Regions from separate parts of the Streptomyces sp. NBC_00075 genome, predicted to be linked through region 2. Evidence: riboswitches for the same ligand, from Rfam matches in the RefSeq annotation. Region 2 holds a riboswitch; the other holds the start of a gene.

Region 1 (3,405 bases), 2.8 Mb from region 2:
GTGGCATGCGTACCAGCGCGCGTTCGTCGTGCCGGACGCCGACCGGGACCGGCCCGTGCTCTACAACTCCTGGGAGGCCACGGAGTTCGACATCTCCGAGGAGCAGCAGGGGACGCTGGCCCGGCGGGCCGCCGCGATCGGTGTCGAGCTGTTCGTCGTGGACGACGGCTGGTTCGGGACCCGCACCAGCGACCGGGCCGGCCTCGGCGACTGGACGCCCAACCCCGACCGCTTCCCGGCGGGACTGAAGCCGCTCGCCGAGTACGTGCACGCCCTGGGGATGCGGTTCGGCATCTGGGTCGAGCCCGAGATGGTCAACCCGGACAGCGAGCTGTACCGCGCGCACCCCGACTGGGTGCAGTTCCAACCGGGACGAAAGCGGACGGAGTTCCGCAATCAGCTCGTACTGAACCTCGCGCGCGAGGATGTCCGGCAGTACCTCTGGGAGCAGCTCGACGGGCTGCTCTCCAGCGCCCCGATCGACTATGTGAAGTGGGACTTCAACCGCTGCTTCACCGACGCCGGCTGGCCCGGCGAGGACTACCCGCAGCGCCTGTGGGTCGACCATGTGCACGGGCTGTACGCCCTGCTGGACCGCCTGCGGGCCGCCCACCCGGACGTCGCCTTCGAGTCCTGCTCGGGCGGTGGCGGCCGGATCGACCTCGGTGTCCTCGCCCGTACGGACCAGGTGTGGACCTCCGACAACACCGACCCGCTCGACCGGCTCGCCATCCAGGAGGGCTTCAGTCAGATCCATCCGGCGCGGGTCATGGCCGCGTGGGTCACCGACAGCCCGAACACCCAGCTCAACGGCCGGGTCAGCTCGCTGCGGTTCCGGTTCGTGAGCGCGATGGCCGGGGTGCTCGGCGTCGGTGGCGACCTCACCACATGGACCGAGGAGGAGCTGGCCGAGGCGGGGGAGTGGGTGGCGCTGTACAAGGAGATCCGGTCCGTCGTGCAGCGCGGAGACCTCTACCGGCTGCGGCGGCCGACCGGCGGACTGAGCGCTGTGCAGTACGTGCTCGGGGACGAGGCCGTCGTCCTCGCCTGGCTCCAGGCGCAGCACCACGGCGAGCCGGTACCGGCGCTGCGGCTGCGCGGACTCGACCCCTCGGCGACGTACGAATGCCGCGAAACGGGCGAAGTCCACCGAGGTGCCGTGCTGTTGCACCACGGACTGCGGACCGGCCTCAAGGGTGACCTCGATGCGGCAGTTCTCCGGCTGCGTCGCATCTGATGCTTCTGTCCTATATAGCCTCTATGGCGTCTTCGTTCCAACTCGCCTGGGAATAAAGGTTGCTGTGAATCAGGCGAGTGAGCAGCGTCATATTCGTGACCGTGCGTCGCCGTCATGTTCACGTAATTTCGGCGTGTTTTAAGGGACTTCATGGGGTGGAAAGATCCGTAATTCACGGACAGTGACGGGGAATTCTGGGGAGGATCACAGAAAACCCGTACACAGGGAACCTCAGGCTTGTTTCCGTGCGTCTTGGTCGCTTACGTTCGCCACCAATCCGGACGGACGCCCAATCCTGCCGCCGCCCGGAGCCCGCATCGAACACCCGACAACGGCAGGAGCGGGGGACCCACAGGTAGAACGCCTGTTCCGGTCTCTGGAACAGGCTTGGGGTTAAGTCACGTTCAGGCGTGGCCGGACATCTCCAGTCCGCACCCGACAGCTCACCTCGCAGGCGACGGAGAGGAATTCGTCATGCCCGCGAAGGGTAAGCACCGCCGTCCGAGGTCCCAGCGTTTCACCCGTTCGATAGCCGTTGCCGGAACCGGCGGAGCGGCTCTCGCACTGCCGCTTCTGGGAGCCACCGGCGCCCATGCGGCCACGGCGGAGTCCACCGCCCAGTCCGTTTCCTCACTTTCGGAATCGGCCAAGTCCGTATCGGCCGAGTCCGTTTCCGCGAAGACGGAAAAGGCCGCCGCTTCCACGCCTTCCGCCGCCAAGAAGGCGAGCGTCAGGACCTACTCGGTCCAGGCCGGCGACTACCTCTCGAAGATCGCCCGGGAGCAGAGCGTCAGCGGTGGCTGGCAGAAGCTCTACTCGGACAACCGGACCGCCATCGGCGCCGACCCGAGCCTGATCCACCCCGGTCTGAAGCTGACGATCGGCAAGAAGGCCGCGTCGACCTCTTCGCCTTCCTCTTCTTCCTCCTCTTCGTCTTCGGCGAAGTCGAAGACGTCGTCCTCCGAGTCGACCCGGACGGAGACGTCCAAGCCGGCCGCCGAGAGCGCGAAGGCCGACACCTCGACGACGACCGAGGCCGCCGACACCGGCAGCTCCAGCGGCTTCACCCTCCCCGTGGCAGGCGCCACCATCGGCACCGCCTACCACGTGTCGGGCAGCATGTGGTCCAGCGGCTACCACACGGGCGTCGACTTCGTCGTCCCGACCGGCACCTCCCTCAAGGCTGTCGGCGCCGGCACGGTCGTCTCCGCGGGCTGGGGCGGCGCGTACGGCAACCAGGTCGTCATCAAGCTCGCCGACGGCTACTACGCCCAGTACGCCCACCTCTCGCAGCTCTCCGTCTCGGCCGGCCAGACCGTGACCGAGGGTCAGCAGGTCGGCCTCTCCGGTGCCACCGGCAACGTGACCGGACCGCACCTGCACTTCGAGATCCGCACCACCCCGGACTACGGCTCCGACGTGGACCCGGTCGCGTACCTCCGCTCGAAGGGTGTCGCCGTCGGCTGACACAGGCTCTCCGAGGCAGCATCCGCCGAAGGCCGGACCCCGATCCCCGGGTCCGGCCTTCGGCGTGTCCGTATGTGTCCTTCCATGATCATCGCATTGCAGTCTTGTGGCGCGTGTGCCCGGAGCGTCGACAGGGCGAGAAGGTGGGGGCACAGTGAACTCCGTTGCTGCGCAAGCGCTTTCTACTCTCTGCGACTGTCTACGGAGGACCTGTGCATTCCAGTCGACGCCGAAGAACCGGCGCCGTCGTCGCCGCGATCCTGACGGCCGGGGCGCTCTCCGCGCCCGTCGGACACGCGGTCGAGCCCCCGCGCCGGGTGGTCGAGAACCTCGACCGAGGCCTGGTCGCCGTACCGTCGGGCAAGGGCACCTTCCTCAGCTGGCGGCTGCTCGGCACCGAGTACGCACGCCATGGCAACGCGATCGCCTTCAACGTGTACAAGGGTGGGCGTCGCCTCAACACCGCGCCGATCGTCAGGTCCACGACGTACCAGGACAACAGTCGGGGCGTGGGCGCCTACAGCGTCCGGGCAGTCGTCAACGGGCGTGAGCTGCGGCCGAGTTCGGCCCTCGCGTTCGACAAGGGCTACGCGGAGATCCCTCTCGCCGCCGCCGACGGCTACAGCGTGCAGCACGCCTGGCCCGGCGACCTGGACGGCGACGGACGCTATGAACTCGTCGTCAGCAGACTCTCCCAAACC
Region 2 (3,405 bases):
CGCGTCGATCATCGCCTCGGCGCGCTCCCCGATGCCCCGCTTGGGGACGTTGAGGATCCGCCGCATCGGCACCGAGTCCTCCGGGTTGGCGAGGACACGCAGGTAGGCCAGGACGTCCCGGACCTCCTTGCGCTCGTAGAAGCGGACGCCGCCGACGACCTTGTAGGGCAGGCCGACGCGGATGAAGATCTCCTCGAAGACACGGGACTGGGCGTTGGTCCGGTAGAAGACGGCGACGTCGCCCGCCTTCGCGTCACCCGCGTCCGTCAGTCGGTCTATCTCCTCGGCGACGAACTGCGCCTCGTCGTGCTCGGTGTCGGCGACGTAGCCGGTGATCTGCGCGCCCGCGCCCGCGTTGGTCCACAGGTTCTTGGGGCGGCGGGACTCGTTGCGCTCGATGACCGCGTTGGCGGCGCTCAGGATCGTCTGCGTGGAACGGTAGTTCTGTTCGAGCAGGATCGTCGTCGCGTCCGCGTAGTCCTCCTCGAACTGGAGGATGTTGCGGATCGTCGCGCCCCGGAAGGCGTAGATCGACTGATCGGCGTCACCCACGACGCACAGCTCGGCGGGGCGCAGGTCGTGCTCGCTGGGCGGTACGTCCACCGGGTGCTCGGCGGTGCCGACGAGTTCCCGTACGAGCGCGTACTGGGCGTGGTTGGTGTCCTGGTACTCGTCGACGAGTACGTGCCGGAAGCGGCGGCGGTAGTGCTCGGCGACGTCCGGGAAGGCGCGCAGCAGGTTGACCGTCGTCATGATCAGGTCGTCGAAGTCGAGGGCGTTGGCCTCGCGGAGCCGCGACTGGTACATCGCGTACGCCTGGGCCAGGGTCTTCTCGAAACCGTCGCTCGCCTGGGCGGCGAAGTCCTCCTCGTCGATCAGCTCGTTCTTCAGGTTGGAGATCTTCGCGCTGAAGGACTTGGGCGGGAAGCGCTTGGGGTCCAGGTCCAGGTCGCGGCAGACGAGCGCCATGAGCCGCTTGCTGTCGGCCGCGTCGTAGATCGAGAAGGAGGACGTGAAGCCGAGCCTCTTGCTCTCCCGCCGGAGGATCCGTACGCACGCGCTGTGGAACGTCATCACCCACATCGCGTTCGCGCGCGGGCCGACGAGCTGTTCGACGCGCTCCTTCATCTCGCCGGCGGCCTTGTTGGTGAAGGTGATCGCGAGGATCTGGCCGGGGTGGACGCCCCGCTCGCCGAGCAGATAGGCGATGCGGTGGGTGAGCACACGTGTCTTGCCGGAGCCGGCGCCCGCCACGATGAGCAGGGGGGTGTCGGCGTGCACGACGGCCGCGCGCTGGTTCTCGTTCAGCCCGTCCAGGAGCGCGGCCGGGTCCACCACGGGGCGTGGGGCGCCGTCGCGGTAGTACGCGTCCCGGTCCGGCGGCGCGTCGAACTGCCCGCCGAACAGGTCGTCCGGAACGGGCTCCGGCGCATGCTCGTCCTCGGGCGGCGGCGGGGGCTCCTCCTCGTGGGCACGAGGGCCCTGGAGGTCCGCCAGGAAGCTGTCGTCAAAGAGGCTGCTCATCGCTCTCCGAGTCTAGGCTCCCCCACTGACAACCGGCCGCCACCCCGAAAACATCCTCCGTACTGTCCGGACAGCGGATCGCCGACCAGGATGAACACGTCAAGTGCGGACCTAACGTCACACACTCCTCCAGATCGACTCCGGTGACCCGTATTTAAAGTTGAGGTCACAAAAACGTATCGGGCATAGCGGTCATCAACCTTCACACGGGCCACACGAATTGGTTAGCGTGCCCTCCAGGCCGCTCGACCCCCACCGGCGAACATCGCCGGGCCGCGCGGCCTCCGCCGAGTCCGATCGTGCCGCCCTGTGCGGCAGGAGCCGGGGACCCACCGAAAACTTGGGGTGAATCGGTCCGACTGCCGTCCAGGGCAAGGACCGTAGGGCAACCCTTCCGAACCACCCGCCCGAACCCGACAGCTAACCCGGTAGGCGGTACGTGGAAGGAGTCGCCTCCCTTGGCGTCGTCGCACCGCAAGTCGCGTCCCACGGGAACGCGCGTAGCAGGCATACGGACCCCCGCCTTCGCCACGGCGGCCCTGACCTCCGTCGCCCTGCTGTCCCAGACCGCCAACGCCGCGCCCACGGAGCCCACCGCTCCCCCGGCGCCCTCGGCCGACGACAAGCCGAGCATGGAGGAGGTCGAGGCGAAGGTCGGCGACCTCTACCGCCAGGCCGAGTCGGCCACCGACAAGTACAACGCCGCCAAGGAGAAGACCTCCAAGCAGCGCAAGCGCGTCGACACCCTGATGGACGACGTGGCCCAGCGCACCCAGAAGCTCAACGACGCGCGCGAGGAGCTCGGTTCCTTCGCCGCGGCCCAGTACCGCACCGGGTCGGCCGCCCCCGACACAGCGACGTTCCTCCTCGCGGACGACCCGCAGGACTACTTCGACCAGAACCAGCTGATGGACCGGCTGACCGCCCGCCAGAAGGACGCGGTCGACGAGTACATCACGGAGCAGGCCGAGACGACGCAGATGCGCCAGGAGGCCACCGCGAGCCTCGAATCGCTCACGGAGTCCCAGGACGACCTGCAGACGACCAAGACCACCGTCCAGACGAAGCTCGCACAGGCCCGCCAGCTCCTCTCCCGCCTCACCGCCGAGGAGAAGCTACGGCTCGCGGCGATCGAGCGGGAGAAGCAGGCGGAGGCCCGCCGCCAGGCGGAGGAACTCGCCCGTCAGCAGCAGGCGGCGGAGCAGCAGCGCCAGCAGGAAGCGGCGGCGGCCGCGGCGGCCCAGCAGTCGACGGGCAGCACCGCCTCCGACACGTCGACGACAACGGTCACCGACTCCTCGTACGCCGCCAAGGCGGAGAAGGCCCTCACCTTCGCACGCGCACAGGTCGGCAAGCCGTACGTCTGGGGCGCGACCGGCCCGGACTCGTACGACTGCTCGGGCCTCACGCAGGCCGCCTGGAAGGCCGCCGGAGTCACCCTCCCGCGCACCACCTACGACCAGGTGAACGCGGGCACGACGGTCTCCCTCTCCGACATCCAACCCGGTGACCTGGTCTTCTTTTACGACGACATCAGCCACGTCGGCCTCTACATCGGCAACGGCATGATGATCCACGCCCCGAAGCCGGGTGCGTACGTCCGCGAGGAATCGATCTTCTACGACGGCGAGTCGGCGATCCACAGCGTGGTGCGCCCGGCCTGACGGGCAGGTCGGGCAGCTCTCATCAGGTCCAGAGCACGGCGATGAAGATGTTCGCCGTCGTGAACAGACCCACCAGGCCGAACAGCCGCTTGTCCACGGTCTCGTCGTCCCGCTTCACGTAGACGAGGCCGAGGATCACGATCAGCAGGGCCAGCTTCACGCCGATCTTGACGTTGTTCACCGTCTGGTCGTCGGCCTGGTTGAGGCCCACCAGGGC

Evidence for each region. Region 2 has a riboswitch for cyclic di-AMP ahead of OG787_RS17325 (NlpC/P60 family protein). Riboswitches for the same ligand answer to the same signal wherever they lie in the genome.
Region 1: linked by a shared signal. The riboswitch ahead of OG787_RS05650 (peptidoglycan DD-metalloendopeptidase family protein) and the one ahead of OG787_RS17325 (NlpC/P60 family protein) in region 2 are both predicted to bind cyclic di-AMP.

Annotation. Positions count from the first base shown of each region.
Region 1 covers NZ_CP108243.1:1,284,709-1,288,113, reverse strand. Annotated here, with positions in the region: gene OG787_RS05655 (alpha-galactosidase) at 1-1,237, shown strand, start outside; cyclic di-AMP (ydaO/yuaA leader) riboswitch at 1,530-1,707, shown strand; gene OG787_RS05650 (peptidoglycan DD-metalloendopeptidase family protein) at 1,712-2,704, shown strand; gene OG787_RS05645 (hypothetical protein) at 2,917-3,405, shown strand, end outside.
Region 2 covers NZ_CP108243.1:4,061,401-4,064,805, forward strand. Annotated here, with positions in the region: gene pcrA (DNA helicase PcrA) at 1-1,524, opposite strand, end outside; cyclic di-AMP (ydaO/yuaA leader) riboswitch at 1,800-1,975, shown strand; gene OG787_RS17325 (NlpC/P60 family protein) at 1,983-3,188, shown strand; gene OG787_RS17330 (hypothetical protein) at 3,211-3,405, opposite strand, start outside.